2 regions of the Cupriavidus sp. TMH.W2 genome follow, and region 2 is predicted to be linked to the other one. Evidence: riboswitches for the same ligand, from Rfam matches in the RefSeq annotation. Region 2 holds a riboswitch; the other holds the start of a gene.

Region 1 (10,446 bases), on a different replicon from region 2:
AACGACGAATCCACCGTGCGCTCAAAGGTCAGGTCCTTCGAGAACGATCGCTCCGGCCGCAGGTTCGGATCATTGTTGATCAGCGAGGTCCCGGTGATGCGCCCCTGGAACAGCTCGCTGACAGTCGGGTAGCGATAGGCCTTGCCCAGCGACAGCCGGCCCAGCCATTCCTGCCCCAAGGCCTTCTCCAGCGCCAGCTTGGGCGACCAGTTGGATTCGGTGCGCACCGGGTAGCCGATATCCACGCCGGGCTGGCTGCGGCTGCCGTCATAGGCGCGCCAGTGTTCGTAGCGCACGCCGGGGATCAGCTTCCAGTCCCCGGCGAAGTACCAGGCGTCCTGCGCGTAGAGCGCCTGGGTCTCGGTCTTGCCGGCAAAGGCATTGTTGAAGGCGGTGATGGTGGCCGCCTGCCAGTCAGAGGTGTTGTAGGTGGTATTGGTCAGCCGGTAGTTGTCATAGTGGTAGCCGAACGTGACCCAGTGCCCGCCCTGCAGCTGCTGCGGGCGGTAGTCAGCCTTCAGGTCGAGCGTGCGCCAGCCGGTGCCGTCGCCATAGGTCACGGTGCCCGGCCCGTTGCCGACGGTGCTGGCGCTGCGGCTGATGTCCTTGCTGACGTCGTACAGCGACGCCACGCCCGAGAAATTCCAGCCGGTCTCGTTGCGCGTGCGCAGCGACAGCCCGTAGAGCCAGCGCGCGTCCTCGCCGTTGCCCGGGGCAAAGGCGTTGGCGGGAATCACATACTGATAGCCGCCGATATTCACGGGACCGCTCGACACTACGTTGCCATTGGCATCGCGCAGGTAGCTGCCAGTGGCGCTGGAGCGGTCCTGCTGCCAGTAAGCGGCAGTGAACTGCGCCTGCAGCGTATTGGTGATGTCGTAGCCGAGCTTGAGCTTGAACTGGTCCTGCACCGTGTGCGTGACGCCCTCGCTGTTCACGCCCATCACCACGCGGTCGCGGCCGGTCTGGTCCTGGTCGAAGAAGGCGCCGGTGACCGGCCTGTCTGTTGCGCCGGCGGGCCGGGTCGAGCGGGACGCGGTATAGAAGCTCAGCGGCTGGCTCTTGCTGTCCTGCCGGTCGACGCTGACCAGCCACGAGAACGGGCCAACGCGGTCGCCCACATAGGCGTTGGCGTGGACCCCGTTGAAGTTGTCGTGCGTGCCGTACAGGCTGAAGCGCTGCGTGAACAGCTGCACGCTGGCGTCACCCTCGAACTTCTGCGGCGTGCGCGTGGTGATCAGCACCGTCGCGCCGAGCGAGTTGCCGGGATACAGGGCCGAATACGGGCCGTACAGCACGTCCATGCGCTCGATCTCGGCGGCATTGACCAGCGACCAGCGCGGCGGGAAGCCGAAGTCCGAGCCCAGCAGGTTGGACAGGAGCAGGCCGTCGGCATAGACCAGCCCCCGCGCCGACTGGCGCGAGCTGGTGCTGCGCACCGAGATGATCGAGTTCATATCGCCGATAAAGCGCTTGCGTACGGCGAGGTTGGGCGCGTATTTGAGGGCGTCTTCCGTATTGACCACGTTGAAGTCGGCCATGCGGGTGCTGCTGATGCCGTAGGCTGGCGAGGGCGTGTTGGGTGGTACGGCCGGCGTCTCGCCGCGCTCTGATTTTGCCGAGACCACCACCTCCTGCAAGGGCTCGGGCGCGTCCACCGCCTGGGCGGCGGCAACGCCGGGGCCCATCAGCACCGCCGAAACGGCGACTGCAATACGATTCTTCTTCACTGGAAAACCTTGTTGTCGTCTTTTTTGGCTTGCTCCTCCTGTGCGCAGCATCAGGCGCTTCTCTCCGAGAGCGAGCGCTGACATTTTATGGGGCATGGGAAACCAGGCCGATGCGGCATAGCGACGCGGACGGCAGGATCGCCTCAGCGTTAACCCGTATATCCAATATCAGGCCTTGTCACTACATTGCCCGGATTGGCGTCAAGCCGATGTGATGCAGGGAGAGACTGTCGCGGCGCCCGCCGCCGACAGCGCCGAAGGAGCAACCGCCCCGGAAACTCTCAGGCAAAAGGACCGGCATCACCCGTCAGTGCACTCTGAAGAATGCCGGACGCTATCGTCCGCCGGCATACCGAAGGAGCAAGCGCGCCCCGCCCCTGCGGCCGGGTGTCGTGAATCTCTCAGGTCCAGAACAGAGGGGGCGTCCGCCACGCATATTGCGTCCGGGCTCCCACCATCGACGTTCCTGGAACCTGCAGATCATGAAATCAATCGCTGTCATCGGCGGTGGCATCACGGGTGTCACCACGGCCTACGCGTTGGCCCGGCGCGGATTCTCCGTCACGCTGTTCGAACGGCACCGCTATGCCGCCATGGAGACCTCGTTCGCCAATGGCGGGCAGCTGTCGGCCTCCAACGCAGAGGTCTGGACCCACTGGTCCACCATCGTCAAGGGCATGAAATGGATGCTGCGCAACGATGCCCCGCTGCTGGTCAATCCCCGGCCCAGCTGGCACAAGCTGTCCTGGTTTGCCGAGTTCATCGCTTCGATCCCCCACTACCGCCGCAACACCGTCGAGACCGCGCGCCTGGCCATCGCCGCGCGTGAGCACCTGTTTGCCTGGGCGGCGCAGGAAGGCATCGACTTCGACCTGAAGCAGGAAGGCATCCTCCATATCTACCGCGACAAAGCCGGTTTCGAGCATGCCGGCCGGGTCTCGGCGCTGCTGGCGCAGGGCGGGCTGGAGCGGCGCGCCGTGACACCCGAGGAGATGCGCGCGATCGAGCCGACGCTAGCGGGGTCGTACTACGGCGGCTATTTCACCGAGAGCGATTCGACCGGGGACATCCACAAGTTCACCAGCGGCCTGGCCGCGGCCATCGACCGGCTGGGCGTGCGCTGCCTCTATGGCCAGGATGTGTGCGCGGTGAAGACCGACGGCCGGCGCGCCACCGTGACCGTGCAGGACGGCGCCGACACGGCCAGCTCCAGCTTCGACGGCGCCGTGATCTGCGCCGGCACCGCCAGCCGCGCGCTGGCCGCGGGGCTGGGCGACCGCGTCAACATCTATCCGGTCAAGGGCTACTCGATCACGGTCAACCTGACCGACGAAGCCAGCCGCGCCGCGGCACCGGTGGTGAGCCTGCTCGACGACGAAACCAAGTTGGTCACCAGCCGCCTGGGCGCCGACCGCTTCCGCGTGGCCGGCACTGCCGAGTTCAATGGCTACAACCGCGATATCCGCGCCGACCGCATCCGCCCGCTGGTGGAATGGGTGCAGCAATGCTTCCCCGGCGTCAGCACGCGCAGCGTGGTGCCCTGGGCCGGACTGCGGCCGATGATGCCGGACATGCTGCCGCGCGTGGGGCGCGGGCGTGAGGCCTGCATCTTCTATAACACCGGGCACGGGCACCTGGGGTGGACTTTGTCGGCGGTGACGGCGGATATGGTGGCCGGGGTCGTGGACCAGCATCTCGGCGCAAGGGTGGCGGTCGCACCGGGTGCGGCGCTGGCATTGGCCAAGGCCTGAGTACGCTCGGGTGGCAGCACCTCCCACAGAGAAGCAGCTTAGATTGCACCGGTGCGTTGAACGCGAACCACCAACCCTGGTGAAGGCTCCCCTCTCCCGCGCAGTGGGAGAGGGGTGGGGGTGAGGGCCGGAGCGTCGACGAAGTGTAGCGCGTCGGTATGCCGGCGCCCGCCCTCACCCCCGGCCCCTCTCCCGCAAGCGGGCTTGCCTTTACCCACAACTTCCGGCGGCTTACTCGTTTTTCTGGAAGATCCGATACATTTCGGTGATTTCGTGCAAAACGAGGAAGCCGCGCCAGAGGACAGTAGCACCGGGGGGATCGTCGTTTTTGCGACCCAGGTAGCCACCGAGCTTGGCGATCCAAAGGACCGCTTCGCTGAGTTTGGGTGCCTGCTCCGGTGGCTTGGTTGTGCCGTGCGTGCGGCAGTACAAGGCCTGCCATTCGAGCGACTGCAATAGCACCGAGCAAGGGATATCGGCTTCAAGCCGGCCGAGCATGGTCGCGTACATGATGCGCCAGCCGATCACGGCGAACAGCGCCGTGGCGCGCAGGAACCGCTCCAGCGTCCCGAACTGCCGAGCCTCGATCTGGCAGCCACTTTTCAGGACACGATGCCAGGATTCAATGGTCCAGCGCCGGGCATACCAGCTCAGCCGTTCCAGCACATCTTCCAGCGTTTGGGTGGGCATCGAACTGAGCAACATCCATTCGAGCGGCTCAACACCTTCGGGCGGATCGATTTCCAGTGCGTGAATGGCAAACACTTCGAGGCTTGGTAGGGCCTCTGCGCCGCGGCTGCGCGGCGGTCGCAGTTGGACGGGCACACAGCGCAAAGCCAGTCGGGCGCTACGCGCTTGCCTGGCGCCACTCCTGGGCACGTGCAGGACGGTCTCCCCAAGTACGGGGGCCGCAGCAACCGTCTCCCACAGATACTTCTCTGGGTGATCCACGCCCCGATTCCAGGCGGCCCGCACCAACCAGTCCACCCCCGCTGGGCGCTGCGCCAGGAACACGTCGTACACATCGCCCTCGCGATCGCTGACGGCAACAAGGTGCGTGTCCGGACACTGCATCTTGAGCGGCTCAAGGCATTCCAGCCCCTCCAGCCACTTCACGCTTTCCTTGTCACGAATGGACAGCGCCCGGCGCTGCCTGGCCTTGCCCGATGCTTGCGGCGCACGCACCCACGTCTTCATGCTCAACACGCCCAGTGGCAGGCCCTCAGGCGTCACCGCCAGCACGCTGTGCAACATGAATCCGCGCAAATTGCCGCCCGTGCCGTGACCAAGTCCCTCAGTCGCGGGCAAATTTGCCAGATTGAATTCCGTGGTGTCCTGCACCGCCAATACGACAGGTACCTGCTGCATGCGACCCACGGTTTGAACGACGTGGCTCGCCAGTATTCCGTCCGGGTCGACCGCCTCATTATCAAAGAAGCGATATGCCGCCTTGAGTTGGGCACCACTCAAGGCCTGCGGGAACGAAACATGGGCTTTTTGCGCTAGTCCGCGCGCCAATGCCACAAGGCGCTGCGTGCGACGTGCATCGCCCAACTGAGCGCCACCGAATTCGTCGCTGGCCCAGTCTTCCAGATCTTCCGTATCAGACAAAATTGCCACCACTGATTGTCAACTTCCCCGAAGTTAACACCGTCCAATCCCGTTTACAACCTTTCCTATCGAGATGTGGGTAAAGACAAGCGCAAGCGGGAGAGGGGAGCAGACAGGCAGCGCGCAGGCTTGGTCCGCAGTTTCCACAGGGCCGCTGCTTGTCACCGCCTCATCCGGGACTTCGACCCACACTGCCCACAATCCCCTTGCGGAACGCCAGCACGCACACGATGAAAATGATGCCGGTCACCATCGACACCGATTCACCAAGCCCGTTGAACCAATCGATTCCGGTCGCCGCACCAAGGTAGCTGCCCAGCTCCCCAAGCTTGTTCTCCAGCGCCACCACCACGAAGGCGCCGACGATCGGGCCGGTGAGCGTGCCGAGCCCGCCCAGCAGCGTCATCAGGATGACCATGCCGGACATCGACCAGTGCACATCACTGAGCGTTTCGAAGCCCAGCACCAGCGCCTTGACCGAACCCGCCAGCCCCGACAGCGCCGCCGACAGCACGAAGGCGGTCAGCTTGAAGCGGTCGACGTCATAGCCCAGCGACACCGCGCGCGGCTCGTTCTCCTTGATCGCCTTCAGGATCTGGCCGAACGGCGAATGCACCGTGCGCACGATCAGCGCGAAGGCGGCCACGATGATCACCAGCGCCACGTAGTACAGTGTCAGGTCGTCCGACAGCGGCAGCACGCCAAAGAGCTTGCCGCGCGGAATGCCCTGCAGGCCGTCCTCGCCGCCGGTAAAGGGCGCCTGCAGGCAGATGAAGAACAGCATCTGCGCCAGCGCCAGCGTGATCATCGAGAAGTAGATGCCCTGGCGGCGGATGGCCAGCGAGCCCACCACGTAGCCGATCAGCGCGCCCGTGCCGGTGCCCAGGACCAGGCCGATCTCGGGTGTCACGCCCCAGACCTTCATCGCATGGCCGGCCGCGTAGCCGGCACCGCCGAAGAAGGCCGCATGGCCGAACGAGAGCAGCCCGGTATAGCCGATCAGCAGGTTGAAGGCGCACGCAAACAGCGCGAAGCACAGCACCTTGAGCACGAACACCGGATACGCCCCGGCCAGCGGCGCGGCCAGCAGGCACGCCAGCACCACGCCATACACCACCTGCCCTGGCAGGCGCCCCGCCACCTGCTGCCGCCGCACGCCGATTGCGGCGATAGATTGTCCGCTCATCACTTCTCCTTTCCGAACAGCCCTGCCGGGCGTAACCACAGCACCACCACCATGATGACGAAGACCACGGTGGACGATGCTTCCGGGTACAACACCTTGGTCAGCCCTTCGATCACGCCCAGCCCCAGGCCGGTCAGGATCGCTCCCATGATCGAGCCCATGCCGCCGATCACCACCACCGCGAACACGACGATGATCAGGTTCTGCCCCATCAGCGGCGATACCTGCATGACGGGCGCCGCCAGCACCCCGGCAAACGCGGCCAGGGCCACGCCGAAGCCGTAGGTCAGCGTCACCATCAGCGGCACATTGACGCCGAAGGCCTCGACCACCTTGGGGTTCTCGGTGCCGGCGCGCAGGTAGGCGCCCAGCCTGGTCTTCTCGATCACGTACCAGGTCGACAGGCAGACCGCCAGCGATGCCCCAACCACCCACACGCGGTAATTGGGCAAGCGCATGAAGCCGAGATCGGAAGCGCCCTGCAGCGCTTCGGGCGGGGAATAAGGCAGCCCGGACACGCCATAGACCGAGCGGAAGATGCCTTCGACCACCAGCGTGATGCCGAGCGTCAGCAGCAGGCCGTAGATAGGGTCGAGCTTGTAGATCCAGCGCAGCATGGTCTTCTCGATCCCCACACCCAGCGCGGCCACCACCAGCGGCGACAGCAGCAGCATCCCCCAGTAGCTGAGCCCCGCATAGGCCATGCCGGCCCAGGCCAGCACCGCGCCCAGCATGAAGAGCGCGCCGTGCGCAAAGTTGATGACGTTCAGCAGCCCGAAGATGACCGCCAGGCCCAGGCTCAGCATGGCGTAGAAGGCGCCGTTGACTAGCCCCAGCAGCAACTGCGACAGCAGCGCCGGGAACGGGATTTCAAACAGGGTCATGGGTGCTCCTCATACGCCCAGCAACTCATGCAGCACCGGCATCCTGGCCTGCAGCTCGCTGGCCGCGAAGCGTTCGACGATGCTGCCGTGCTCCATCACGTAGAAGCGGTCCGCCAGCGGCGCGGCAAAGCGGAAGTTCTGCTCCACCATCACCACCGTGTACCCCTTCTGTTTGAGCATCAGGATCATGCGCGCAAGCGCCTGCACGATCACCGGTGCCAATCCTTCCGAGATTTCATCGAGCAGCAGCAGGTTGGCGCCGGTGCGCAGGATGCGCCCGACCGCCAGCATCTGCTGCTCGCCGCCCGACAGGCGCGTGCCCTGGCTCTGGCGGCGCTCCTTCAGGTTGGGGAACATCTCGTAGATGTCGGCCTCGCTCATGCCCTTGCTGGTGTCGGCGCCCTTGAGCACCGGCGGCAGCATCAGGTTCTCTTCGCATGAGAGGCTGGAGAAGATGGCCCGCTCTTCGGGGCAATAGCCGATGCCGTAGTGCGCAATCTTGTGCGTGGGCAGGCTGATGGTCTCCTGGCCATTGACCTTGATCGAGCCCTTGCGCGCGCCCGTCAGGCCCATGATCGCGCGCAGCGTGGTGGTGCGCCCGGCGCCGTTGCGGCCCAGCAGCGTGACCACTTCGCCGCGGTTCACGGTCAGGTCCACGCCGTGCAGGATGTGCGATTCGCCGTACCAGGCGTGCAGGTCCTTGATTTCCAGTGCGGGAGTGTTGGATGTCGTCATCTCATTGGTCTCCCGGTTCAGTGCGCGCCCTGCAGTTCCGCGTCGGCGGTACCCATGTAGGCCTCCATCACGCGCGGGTCCTTGGACACTTCCGCATACGGGCCTTCGGCCAGGATTGCACCACGCTGCAGCACCGTGATCTTGTCCGCAATCGACGACACCACGCTCATGTTGTGCTCCACCATCAGGATGGTGCGGCCCGCCGAGACCTTCCTGATCAGCTGCGTGACGCGGTCGACGTCCTCGTGGCCCATGCCCTGGGTGGGTTCGTCGAGCAGCATCAGCTCGGGCTCCATCGCCAGCGTGGTGGCAATCTCCAGCGCGCGCTTGCGCCCGTACGGCAGGTTCACCGTCAGCGTGTGCGCGAACTCGGTCAGGCCGACCTGATCGAGCAGTTCCATGGCGCGGTCGTTGAGCACCTCGAGCGAGCGCTCGCTGCGCCAGAACTGGTACGCCGTGCCCAGTTGCCGCTGCAGCCCGATGCGCACGTTCTCCATCACCGTCATGTGCGGGAACACCGCCGAGATCTGGAACGAGCGGATCACGCCGCGCCGCGCGATCTGCGCGGGCTTGTCGCGGGTGATGTCGATGCCGTTGAACAGGATGGTGCCGGTGGTCGGCTCCAGGAACTTGGTGAGCAGGTTGAAGCAGGTCGTCTTGCCGGCGCCGTTGGGGCCGATCAAGGCATGGATCGACCCGCGGCGCACCCGCAGGTTGACGCCGCTCACCGCGGTAAAGCCACGGAAGGCCTTGCCGAGGTTGCGGGTCTCAAGTATCAGGTCGTGGTGCATGGCCGTGACTCCGTGGCGCTGCCTGTTCGGTTGGGATGGCGCCGCATGCTCAGCCCGCGACGGGCAGGGCCGCGACCGCGTAGGCGTGGCGCAGCGTGCGCCCCAGCACCGGGTCTTCCAGCTCGATCTCGAAGCGCTCGGCCGGGCGGATGCCGCCGATCGCGGGCAGCGTGCCGCACAGCATCGCCGAGCCTTCCCCAAAGTCGCCGCCATGGCCGCTGAAGCGCTCCAGCAGGTCCGCCGGGGAGCGCATGGCGGTCACCGGGCCCTGCTGATACAGCACGCGTTCGCCGTCGATGGTGGCGTAGGAGCGCAGCACCAGCTGATCCCAGTGACCTTCCACCTCGGCAAGGCGCCACAAGGCCGAAGCACAGGGCTTCTCGCACATCTGCTTGGACACGGTGATGCCGTAGGTCTCGGCTTCGCGGTCGGTATGGTCCGAGGCAATGCCCACCAGGATTTCATCGCCGTCCCTGACCAGCAGGAACTCGGCTTCGCCGCTGCTGGCCTCGCCGCTGACCTGGATTTCCGGGGCCGGGCCCAGGCGTTGCGCGGCGACGCGGTAGAACACCGGCGTATAGGGCGGGCGCTTCACGCCCAGTTCTTCCAGTTCACGGATATGGGCTTCCATGGCTTCGACATCGCGGCCGGTCCAGCCCGCCACGATGAGCTGGTGGATGGTGACGGTGCGCTGCGATTTGCCCTGGCTGCTGTCGAGTTCAAAGGTAAGGGTCTTCATGATCGGTTGCTCTCTGCAATGGGGGGGCGAGTGCCGGCTGGCATGCCGGCCTCCGTGAGGGATGTGGGCTTACTTCCTGACCAGCGGGCAAGTGCTTGCGCTGAGCGGGCGGAACGCTTCGCTCGCGGGAATCACGCTCTTGATCTTGTAGTAGTCCCACGGGCGCCTGGACTCCTGCGGCCGCTTCACTTCCACCAGGTACATGTCGTGCACCATCAGCCCGTCGGCGCGGATCGTGCCGTTCCTGGCGAAGAAGTCATTGACCGGGGTCGCGCGCATGCGGGCCAGCACGGCATCGCTGTCGTCGGTGCGCGCGGCCTGGATCGCCTTCAGGTAATGCGTGGTCGACGAGTACACGCCGGCATGCACCAGGGTCGGCATGCGCCCGGTCTTCTCGAAGAAGCGTTGCGACCAGGCGCGCGTGGCGTCGTCGCGGTCCCAGTAGAACGATGTCGTCAGCGTCATGCCCTGGGCGGCCTGCAGTCCCAGGCTGTGGATATCGCTGATGAACATGTGCAGCCCGGCCAGCTTCTGCTTGCCCGCGGTGTTCATGCCGAAGTCCGCGGCGGTCTTGATTGCATTGACCGTGTCGGCACCGGCATTGGCCAGCCCGATCACCTTCGCGCCCGAGGACTGCCCCTGCAGCAGGTAGGACGACAGGTCGGCGGAGTTGATCGGATGCTTTGCCTTGCCCTTCAGGGTGCCGCCGACACTGGACAGGGCCTCGGTACCGTCCTTCTCCAGCGATGCGCCCAGAGCGTAGTCGACCGTCAGGAAGTACCAGCTGTTGTCGCCGCGCCGGGCCAGCGCCTTGACCGTGTTGGCGGCGAAGGCGTACGTGTCGTACGAATACTGGATGGTGTAGGGCGAGCAGTCTTCATTGCTCAGGCGCGTGGTGCCGGCCCCGCTGGCGATGACGATCTTGTGCTTGAGCTTGCCCAGGTTGGACACCGCCAGTGCGACCGAGGACGGCAGCGCATCCTGGATCACGTCGACCTTCTGGTTGTCGAACCAGCCGC
Region 2 (10,446 bases):
CATCGAGGTCCGCGTGATGGATACGCCGCTGACGGTGCAGCGCGCCTGCGATATCGCCGCCTATATCCAGATGCTGGCGCGCTACCTGCTGCTGTCGCGCCCATTCATGCCGCAGGAAGACGATTACCTGGTGTACACCTTCAACCGCTTCCAGGCCTGCCGCTTCGGGCTTGAGGGCGAGTACGTGCATCCCAACGAGCTGACGCGCATGCCGATCGCCGAACATATCCTGTCGATCTGCGATGCGCTGGTGCCGCACGCCGAGGCGCTCGGTTCGCTGGAGGCGCTCGCCAATATCCGCGCGCTGGCCGAGCGCCGCGACGGCGACGCCGAGTGGCTGCGCCAGGTCGATGCCGATGCGCGCAGCCAGCGCGAAACAGTGCGCAAGGCGTGTGACCGGTGGGCTGCCTGAGCCCACCGTTGCGCTGGTCCCGGACTTACTTGACGCTGTAGCCGCGCCCCTGCATGCAGGCGGTCCAGGCCTGGTAGTACGAGCCCATTGCCTGGCTGGTATTGGCCGCCGCCTGCTGGTTGGCCGCATTTGCCTGGCGGCGCGACTGGCGGTGCTCCACGCCGCCCGCCACCGTACCCGCTGCAGCGCCGATCGCCGCCCCCTTGCCGGCGTCACCCCCAATCGCCCCCGCCACGGCGCCCGCGGCGGCACCGCCCGCGGCACCGCGCACGCGCTGGCCGCTCTGCGCATGGGCCGGCGGCGGCGCGTTGGCGGCCTGGGCGGGATCCACGCCAGTCTGCTGCTTGGCCCAGCTGTAGCAAGCGCCGTCGTCGCTGGCCTGCTGTTGCTGGCTCTGGCCCTTGGCCGGGTAGGCCATGGGCTTGCTCTGCGCCATGGCCTGGGCCGGGATCAGCGCAACGGCCGCGGCCAGTGCGCCGAGGCCGCGGTACAGCTTGCGATGCTGGCTGTGCTTCATGATGGTGTTCCCCACGAGTGTCGGTTATGCAACGCCTGACGCGCCGCCCGGTGCCCGGGGCAGCGCGTCATTCTGTGGGGACCAGTATTTGCAGTGCCGGGGTGGCAAGTCAAATCAGCGTTTTGATGGCGAGATATAAATTGTTTGTTGTTCGTCGCCAGTTGCCAGTTGCCAGTTGCCAGTCGCCAGTGCACGCGGCCGCGCCGGTGCGGGGCCTGGCTAGACCCCGGCGTACACCGGGTCGCAGCGCACCTCGGTCCTGACCGAGTTGGCGATAAAGCAGGCGTCATGCGCGGCGTGGTGCAGGGCGTCGAGTTCTTCGCGCGTGGGCTCGCGCTGGCCGCCAAAGGTGACCTGCGGGCGCAGCGTGACCACCGTCATGGCCATCCGCCCGTCGGCGTTCTTTTCCATCACACCGGTGGCCGCGTCCAGGTAGCGGTCGACGACAAAGCGCTGCTTCGCCGCCAGCGACAGGAACCACAGCATGTGGCAGCTGGACAGCGAGGCGATGAACATCTCTTCCGGATCGACCGCGCTGGCATCCGACATCGGCAGCGGCACCACATGGGGCGACGATGAACCCGGGACCTCGGCGCCGCCGTCAAAGCGCAGCACATGCCTGCGGCTGTAGCGGTTGCCGGCGAAATCCTGCCCGTCGCGTTGCCAGAGGACCTCGGCGGTGTAGGTGGACATGCAAAGACTCCTGACGTTGGGAAAATCTCAGGCGCCGTGCGGCACGCTTTCGCCGTCGCGCAGCCCCAGGCGCTGGTTGGCCGGCACGGCGACATCGATCAGCTTCGGGCGCGGCAGGTTGAGGTTGCGCATCATCTCGATGAACTCCTCGCGCGTGCGGCCGGCAACGCGGCTGTTGTGGGCGCGTTCCTGGCCGATGGTGGATGAGGTGCGGCCCTTGTAGTCATGGGCCGGATAGACCTGCGTATCGTCGGGCAGCGCAAAGAGCTTCCGGGTCAGGCTGTCGTAGAGCGTGCCGGCGTCGCCGGACTGGAAATCGGTGCGGCCACAGCCGTCGATCAGCAGCGCGTCGCCGGTGAAGACGCGGCGCACGACGCCGCCGGCGGTGGGCTCCTCCCACAGGTAGCTCATGCTGCCGGCGGTGTGCCCGGGCGTGTGTATCGCGCGCAGCACCTGCTTGCCGAAGGCGACCGTATCGCCGTCGATCAGCTGCTTCTGGGCGGGCTTGATATCGCAGCCGGACGGCGCGGCGGTATGCGCGCCGGTCTGCAGCGCGAGGTGGCCGGCCGAGGTGATGTGGTCGGCATGGGCATGGGTCTCGATCACCCACGCCAGCCGCGCGCCGGTTGCCTTCAGCAGCGCCAGGTCGCGCTCCAGCTCGTGGTCGACCGGATCGATCAGCAGCGCCTCCCCGGTGGCGGCATCGATCAGCAGGTAGGTGAAGGTGGACGAGGTCTCGTCGAACAGCTGGTGGAAGGTCTGCATGGCTGTCCTCTTGTTTTTTGTACGCGGAACGCCGCCATGATACGCCGCACCACCATGGCTAGCACTCCACGATATTCACCGCCAGCCCGCCACGCGCCGTTTCCTTGTATTTGGTCTTCATGTCGGCGCCGGTTTCGCGCATGGTCTTGATCACCGAGTCGAGCGATACGTAGTGCGTGCCGTCGCCGCGCAGCGCCATGCGCGCGGCGTTGACTGCCTTGACCGAGGCCATCGCGTTGCGCTCGATGCACGGGATCTGCACCAGTCCGCCGACCGGGTCGCAGGTGAGGCCCAGGTTGTGCTCCATGCCGATCTCGGCGGCGTTCTCCACCTGCGCCGGGCTGCCGCCCTGCACCGCGGCCAGTGCGCCGGCAGCCATCGAACATGCCACGCCGACTTCGCCCTGGCAGCCGACTTCGGCGCCGGAGATCGACGCATTGAGCTTGTACAGCAGCCCGATCGCGCCCGCGGTCAGCAGGAAGTCGACCACGCCCTGCGGGTTCGCGCCCGGCACGAAGCGGTCGTAGTAGTGCAGCACTGCCGGGATGATGCCCGCGGCGCCGTTGGTCGGCGCGGTGACCACGCGCCCGCCGGCGGCATTTTCTTCATTGACGGCGATGGCGTACAGGTTGACCCAGTCCATCACCGAGAGCGGGTCGGACAGGGTGCGCTCGGCACGTTCGGTCAGGCTGCGGAACAGTTCGGGCGCGCGCCGCTTGACCTTGAACGGCCCCGGCAGCTCGCCGTCGGTGCGGCAGCCGCGCGCGACGCACGCCTGCATCACCTCCCAGATATGCAGCAGGCCGCTGGTGACTTCCGCCTCGCTGCGCCAGGTCAGCTCGTTTTCCATCATCAGGCGCGCGATGCTCTTGCCGCTGGCGGTGGCCATCTCCAGCATGTCCTTGCCGCTGCGGAACGGGTGCGGCAGCTGCTGCGCCGCCTTGAGCAACTGCGTATTGGGTGCGCCCGCGGTCACCACGAAGCCGCCGCCGACCGACAGGTAGCGCGCCTCGCGCAGCGTCGCGCCGCTGGCATCGAAGGCGTGGAACTTCATGCCGTTGGGATGCTCGGCCATGGCCTCGCGCCGGTAGAAGGCGATATGCTCTTTCTCGACGAAGGGCACGATATGCCGGCCCAGCAACGACAGCTCGCGGCTGGCGCGCAGCGCGGCCAGGCGCGTTTCGATCGAATCGGGATCGATGGTGTCGGGCGCTTCGCCCATCAGGCCGAGGATCACGCCCTTGTCGGTGCCGTGGCCCTTGCCGGTGGCGCCGAGCGACCCGTACAGCTCCGCGCGCACGCTGGCCACCTGCGGCAGCAGGCCGTCGCGCTCCAGCCCCTGCGCAAACATCAGGGCCGCGCGCATCGGGCCCACGGTATGTGAGCTCGACGGACCGATGCCCACCTTGAACAGATCGAAAACGCTGACTGCCACGAAGGTCTCCAGGGGTTCAATGGCCCACGCAGGGCTCTTGTCGTTGTATGAGGGACGACCACTGGCTCTGGTGGTCCGATTGTTCGCTCCCTCTCCCGCGTGCGGGAGAGGGTTGGGGTGAGGGCGGGTGTCTCCACGAAGTACGGCCGGTGGTTTGCCACCGCCTGCCCTCACCCCCTGCTCCTCGCCCGCAAGCGGGAGGGGAGCAAACCAGCAGCATGCGGCGTCCTCTGTATTGAGCATAGCGCAGCGCCCGGCAGCCCGCCCGGGCCGCTGCCTCAGTCGACCACGTAGTCGCTGACCGGCACGCAGGCGCAGAACAGGTTGCGGTCGCCGTACACGTTGTCGGCACGGCCGACCGGCGGCCAGTACTTCTGCGTGCGCAGCGATGCCACCGGGTAGGCGGCTTCCTCGCGCGTATACTGGCGGGTCCACTCGTTGGCGGTCACCACCGCGGCGGTGTGCGGCGCGTGCTTGAGCGGGTTGTCCTCGCGGTCGAAGGTGCCGTCGGCGACGCGGCCGATTTCCTGGCGGATCGCGATCATCGCGTCGATAAAGCGGTCCAGCTCGTGCAGGGCCTCGCTCTCGGTCGGCTCGATCATCAGCGTGCCCGGCACCGGGAAGCTCATGGTCGGCGCGTGGAAGCCGTAGTCCATCAGGCGCTTGGCCACGTCCTCGTTGCTGATGCCGGCGTCCTTCTGCAGCGGGCGCAGGTCCAGGATGCATTCATGCGCCACCAGGTCGTGCTGGCCCGTGTACAGCACCGGGTAGTACGGCGCCAGGCGCTTGGCCACGTAGTTGGCCGCGAGGATTGCGTTCTCGGTGGCGGCGGTCAGGCCGGCCGAACCCATCATCGCGATATACATCCACGAGATCGGCAGGATGCTGGCCGAGCCGAACGGTGCCGCCGACACGCCGCCGATGCCGCGCTCGTCGCGGCGGTAGCCCACGCTGTCCTGGTTGGGCAGGAAGTCAGCCAGGTGCGCGCCGACCGCGACCGGGCCCACGCCCGGGCCGCCGCCGCCGTGCGGGATGCAGAAGGTCTTGTGCAGGTTCAGGTGCGACACGTCGCCGCCGAACTGGCCCGGCGCGGCGGTGCCGACCATCGCGTTCATATTGGCGCCGTCGACGTAGACCTGGCCGCCGTGCTGGTGCACGATCTCGCAGATCTGCTGCACGCCCTGCTCGAACACGCCGTGCGTGGACGGGTAGGTGATCATGATCGCCGCCAGGTTCTTGCTGTGCTGCTCGGCCTTCTTCGCCAGGTCCTGCAGGTCGACGTTGCCGTTCTCGTCGCAGGCCACCACCACCACCTTCATGCCGGCCATCTGCGCCGACGCCGGGTTGGTGCCGTGCGCCGACGACGGGATCAGGCAGATGTCGCGATGGCTCTCGCCGCGGCTGGCGTGGTATGCGTGGATGATCAGGAGGCCCGCGTACTCGCCCTGCGAGCCGGCGTTGGGCTGCAGGCTGACCGCGGCGTAGCCGGTGGCGGCGCACAGCATGGCCTCCAACTGGTCGATCATCTCGCGGTAGCCCACGGTCTGGTCCAGCGGCGCGAACGGGTGGATCTGGCTGAACTCGGGCCAGGTCACCGGGATCATCTCGCTGGTGGCGTTCAGCTTCATCGTGCACGAACCCAGCGGGATCATGGTGCGGTCCAGCGCCAGGTCCTTGTCGGCCAGCATGCGCAGGTAGCGCAGCATCTCGTGCTCGGCGTGGTGCGTGTTGAAGACCGGGTGGGTCAGGTATGCGCTGGTGCGCGCCAGTGCCGGCGGGAAGGCATCCTGCGCGGCGGCCTCGAGCCTGTCGAAGTCCAGTTCGGCCGGCAGCGGCTTGCCTTGTGTGAAGACTTCCCACAGCGCGACCACGTCGGCGCGGCTGGCGGTCTCGTCCAGCGAGATGCCGACGCGCGTGGCGCTGATATGGCGCAGGTTGATGCCGCGCGCGGTGGCCGCGGCATGGATGGCATCGGTATTGAAGCCGGTTTCCAGCGTCAGCGTGTCGAAGAAGCTGGCGTTGGCGCGCGCGAAGCCCAGCGCCTGCAGGCCGGCGGCCAGCGTCGCGGTCAGGCGATGCACGCGCTGCGCGATGCGCTTGAGGCCTTGCGGGCCGTGGTAGACGGCATACATCGAGGCCATCACGGCCAGCAGCACCTGTGCGGTACAGATGTTCGACGTCGCCTTCTCGCGGCGGATATGCTGCTCGCGCGTCTGCAGCGCCAGGCGGTAGGCCTTGTTGCCCTGCGCATCGATGGTGACGCCCACCAGGCGGCCCGGCATCGAGCGCTTGAACGCGTCCTTCACCGCCATGTAACCGGCGTGCGGGCCGCCGAAGCCCAGCGGCACGCCGAAGCGCTGCGAGTTGCCCACGGCCACGTCGGCTCCCCATTCGCCCGGCGCGGCGATCAGCGTCAGCGCCAAGAGGTCGGCGGCGGCCACCACCAGGCCGCCGGCGGCGTGCACGGCGTCGGCAATGGCGCGGTAGTCATTGACGTCGCCGTTCACGCCCGGGTACTGCAGCAGCACGCCGAAGGCGTTGGCTGCTGCGGCTTCGGCGGCGGGGCCAACCTTGACTTCGATGCCCAGCGGCAGCGCGCGCGTGCGTACCACTTCCAGCGTCTGCGGCAGCACGTCATCGGCCACGTAGAAGGTGTCCGAGTCGTGCTTGTTCACGCGCTGCAGCAGCGTCATCGCCTCGGCCGCGGCGGTGCCTTCGTCCAGCATCGACGCGTTGGCGATATCCAGCCCGGTCAGGTCGGTGACCATCTGCTGGAAGTTCAGCATCGCTTCCAGGCGGCCTTGCGAGATTTCGGGCTGGTAGGGCGTGTAGGCGGTGTACCAGGCCGGGTTCTCGAAGATATTGCGCAGGATGACGCCGGGCGTGACGGTGTTGTAGTAGCCCTGGCCGATAAAGCTCTTCAGGACCTTGTTCTTGCCCGCCAGCCCGCGCAGCTTCGCCAGCGCGGCTTCTTCGCTCAGCGGCTCGGTGAACTCGCCCATCGGCATGCCGTCGCGGCGGCGGATGGCGGCGGGAATGACGGCATCGATCAGCGCGGCGCGGCTGTCATAGCCCAGCACCTTCAGCATGTGCTGCTGTTCGGGGGTATCGGGGCCGATATGGCGGGCGGCGAAGGCGTCGCGCGCCTCCAGTTCGGCCAGCGTGGGCCGGTTCACTTGGGCGGCGTTCATGGGAAGCGGGGCGTTCATGGGCAAGAACCTCGTTCAGTGCGCTCGGCAGGTGGTCAGCCATGCCGGCGCGCTTCAAATGTTGCTTGTCATTCCCGCCTGCGCGGGAATGACAAAAATCAGGCGCCGACGCTGGCCTTGTAGGCGTCGGCCGACATCAGGCCGTTGACGTCGTCGCCGTTGGCCGGCTTGAGCTTGAACAGCCACGCGTCGAAGGCGTTGGCGTTGACGCTTTCCGGCGCGGCCGTGGCGGCCTCGTTGACGGCGATCACTTCGCCGGCCACCGGGGCGTAGATGTCGGAAGCGGCCTTCACCGATTCCACCACTGCCAGCGCGTCGCCGGCACCGACCGACTTGCCCACTTCGGGCAGCTCCAGGAAGACGATATCGCCCAGCGCGTCCTGGGCGTGGTCGGTGATGCCGATGGTGAGCGTGCCGTCGGCTTCGACGCGTACCCACTCATGCGACTCGGTGTACTTGAGGTCAGCGGGGAAATTCATGGAGGTTCTCCGGATGCAGATTTGTTTCTTGTTGGGTGATGCCTGCCCGGCAAGCGCCGGCAGGCGAGGGCGACCGTTGGTATGAGCTTCAGCTCACGAGTGCCTTGCCATTGCGCACAAACGGCAGTTTAACCACAGTCGCGTTGAGTTTGCGGTCGCGGATCTCCACCTGCACCGTATCGCCCACGGCGACCTCCTTCGGCAGGCGGGCAAAGGCGATCGACTGGGACAGCGACGGGCTGAAGGTGCCGCTGGTGATTTCGCCGTCACCGGCCGGGGTGACCACCTTTTGGTGGGCGCGCAGCACGCCCCCCTTGTCACGCAGGATCAGGCCAAGGAATTGCTGGCGCGATCCGGCCGCGGCCAGCGCCGCCTTGCCGGTGAAGTCGCGCTCGCTCTGCAGGTCCACCGTCCAGGCCAGGCCCGCGTCCAGCGGCGAGGTGTTGATATCCATGTCCTGGCCGTACAGGTTCATGCCGGCTTCCAGGCGCAGCGTGTCGCGCGCGCCCAGGCCGGCCGGGCGCACGCCGGCCGCGTTCAGCTTTTCCCAGACGGCGGCCACGTTTTCCGCCGGCACCACCAGTTCGAAGCCGTCTTCGCCGGTGTAGCCGGTGCGCGCGACCATGATCTCGCCGATGGCGGGGTCCTGGACCACGGCGGCGTTGAAGGGCTTGAGCGCGTCCGAAGGCTGGGTCGAGGGGAAGGTGCTCCACACTTTGGCGCGGGCGTTGGGGCCCTGCACGGCGACGATGGCCAGCGGCTGCACGCCTGCGGGCGCAACGTCTTCACGGCGCGGGGTGATGGTCACGCCGCTGCCGGTGGCTTCGTTGCGCGCGCGGATCCATGCGATGTCGCCCAGCGCGGTGCTGGCGTTGACGACCAGGCGGAAGCGGTCTTCGGCAAAGAAGTAGACGATCAGGTCGTCGATCACGCCGCCTTTTTCATCCAGCATGCAGGCGTAGAGCGCCTTGCCCGGCGTCTGCAGCTTGTCGACATTGTTGGCCAGCAGGCCGCGCAGGAAACTGCGGGTATTGGCGCCGTTGAGATCGACCACGCACATGTGCGACACGTCGAACATGCCGGCGTCGCTGCGCACGGCATTGTGCTCTTCGATCTGGGAGCCGTAGTTGACCGGCATGTCCCAGCCGCCGAAGTCGACCATGCGGGCGCCGAGGGCGCGGTGGATAGCGTTGAGGGGCGTGGCCTGGAGCGTCATGGGATCCTCGGGGGCAATCTCGGTTTGCGAAAACGAAAAAGGGCCATCCGCCGCAACGCTCGCCACGCCCGTGGCGTGGCAATCCGCTGCGGCGGATGACCCCTCTGTCCTCGATACCTGAGAGATTACAAGGCGGATCCTGGCGGAACCGGTCCTCGTGCGCCCCTTCGGTGGGCACGCTCGCCACGAATGGCGGGTGCCGCTCTCCAGAGTGCGGCATGCATTGTGTGCATGTTGCATGCCGATCCGACCGGTCCGTGGTGCCTGAGAGTTTTCGGGTGATACCCCTTCGGCGGCGCAGTCGATGCGCGCTCTCCCGGTCGGATGCGCGCAATGTACGGGAGGCCCCGGGCTTTGTCAAACCGGCCGCGCCGGCCGGGCGCCGGTGCCCGGCGGCACGCGCTGCTTACTTGTGGTGACGGTTGTCGTCGGTCACCACATTGCCGATCACACCGCCGACGGCCGCACCGCCGAGCGTGCCCAGCGCACTGCCATTGGTCAGCACGGCGCCGCCAACGGCACCCGCGCCCGCGCCGATCGCCGTGTTGCGCTGCTTGGGCGTCATGTCCGCACAGCCCGCGAAGGCCGCGACCGTCACGCCGACCAGTGTCACCTTGGTCAAAGTCTGCAGGGTTTTCATTATTGGCTCCGATGTGATGATATGTGCATGTCCGCGCGGCCTCGGAGGCCAGGGGGACACGTTAGTTAGAACCTTGCATTGCGCGATCGGCTCCGGGCTTTACGAAGTGTTACGCCGGTGACACAAGCAGTTGCGTCAATGCGGTTTGCGCTGACTGACCTGCCGCGGCCAGCGTGTTAACATCAATAGCTTTGCCGCCGTTCCCGTCTCAGTGGTGCCGGCGTATCCCGCCTGGCGTTCCCGCTTTTCTGCTGATTTCCCTGCTTCCTACCGCATTCCACGCATGACCCACGGCCTCAATTCCGCCCAATCCGAAGCCGTCCGCTACCTGGACGGCCCTTGCCTGGTGCTGGCCGGGGCGGGCTCGGGCAAGACCCGGGTGATCACGCAGAAGATCGCGCATCTGATCGAGGACAAGGGCTTCGAGCCGCGTCATATCGCCGCCGTCACCTTTACCAACAAGGCCGCCAAGGAGATGCAGGAGCGCATCGGCAAGCTGATGGAGGGCAAGACCACGCGCGAGGGCAAGCGCATCCCGCTCAGGCAGCTGACGGTCTGTACCTTCCACTCGCTCGGGGTGCAGATCCTGCGCATGGAGGCCGAGCACGTGGGCCTGAAGCCGCAGTTCTCGATCATGGATTCGGACGACTGCTTTGGCCTGATCCAGGAGCAGCTGGGCACCACCGACAAGAAGCTGATCCGCGGCGTGCAGGGCACGATCTCGCTGTGGAAGAACGGCATGGTCGATCCCGAGGCGGCGATCGCCCAGGCCGCCAATGCCGACGAGCACCAGGCCGCGCTGGTCTACCGCAACTACGTGGCCACGCTGCACGCCTACCAGGCGGTGGATTTCGACGACCTGATCCGCCTGCCGGCCGAACTGTTCGCGCGCAATGAAACCGTGCAGCTCAAGTGGCAGAATCGCCTGCGCTATTTTCTGGTTGACGAATACCAGGACACCAACGCCTGCCAGTACCAGCTGCTCAAGCTGCTGGCGGGCGGCTCGCACCTGCGCGCGCCGGCGTTTACCGCGGTGGGCGACGACGACCAGGCCATCTACGGCTGGCGCGGCGCCACGCT

The links. Region 2 has a riboswitch for glycine ahead of gcvT (glycine cleavage system aminomethyltransferase GcvT). Riboswitches for the same ligand answer to the same signal wherever they lie in the genome.
Region 1: it holds a riboswitch for glycine, as region 2 does, so the genes downstream of both, ACREYQ_RS20170 (D-amino acid dehydrogenase) here and gcvT (glycine cleavage system aminomethyltransferase GcvT) in region 2, are expected to answer to the same signal.

Annotation. Positions count from the first base shown of each region.
Region 1 covers NZ_CP193793.1:559,674-570,119, reverse strand. Annotated here, with positions in the region: gene ACREYQ_RS20175 (TonB-dependent receptor) at 1-1,781, opposite strand, end outside; glycine riboswitch at 1,939-2,037, shown strand; glycine riboswitch at 2,038-2,156, shown strand; gene ACREYQ_RS20170 (D-amino acid dehydrogenase) at 2,213-3,481, shown strand; gene ACREYQ_RS20165 (IS4 family transposase) at 3,713-5,101, opposite strand; gene ACREYQ_RS20160 (branched-chain amino acid ABC transporter permease) at 5,262-6,278, opposite strand; gene ACREYQ_RS20155 (branched-chain amino acid ABC transporter permease) at 6,278-7,162, opposite strand; gene ACREYQ_RS20150 (ABC transporter ATP-binding protein) at 7,172-7,897, opposite strand; gene ACREYQ_RS20145 (ABC transporter ATP-binding protein) at 7,915-8,688, opposite strand; gene ACREYQ_RS20140 (DUF2848 domain-containing protein) at 8,738-9,427, opposite strand; gene ACREYQ_RS20135 (ABC transporter substrate-binding protein) at 9,497-10,446, opposite strand, start outside.
Region 2 covers NZ_CP193792.1:3,646,103-3,656,548, reverse strand. Annotated here, with positions in the region: gene ACREYQ_RS16900 (YbdK family carboxylate-amine ligase) at 1-412, shown strand, start outside; gene ACREYQ_RS16895 (YMGG-like glycine zipper-containing protein) at 438-929, opposite strand; gene ACREYQ_RS16890 (OsmC family protein) at 1,149-1,622, opposite strand; gene ACREYQ_RS16885 (MBL fold metallo-hydrolase) at 1,650-2,387, opposite strand; gene ACREYQ_RS16880 (L-serine ammonia-lyase) at 2,446-3,822, opposite strand; gene gcvP (aminomethyl-transferring glycine dehydrogenase) at 4,101-7,031, opposite strand; gene gcvH (glycine cleavage system protein GcvH) at 7,130-7,510, opposite strand; gene gcvT (glycine cleavage system aminomethyltransferase GcvT) at 7,599-8,726, opposite strand; glycine riboswitch at 8,821-8,946, opposite strand; glycine riboswitch at 8,968-9,055, opposite strand; gene ACREYQ_RS16860 (glycine zipper 2TM domain-containing protein) at 9,133-9,366, opposite strand; gene ACREYQ_RS16855 (UvrD-helicase domain-containing protein) at 9,650-10,446, shown strand, end outside.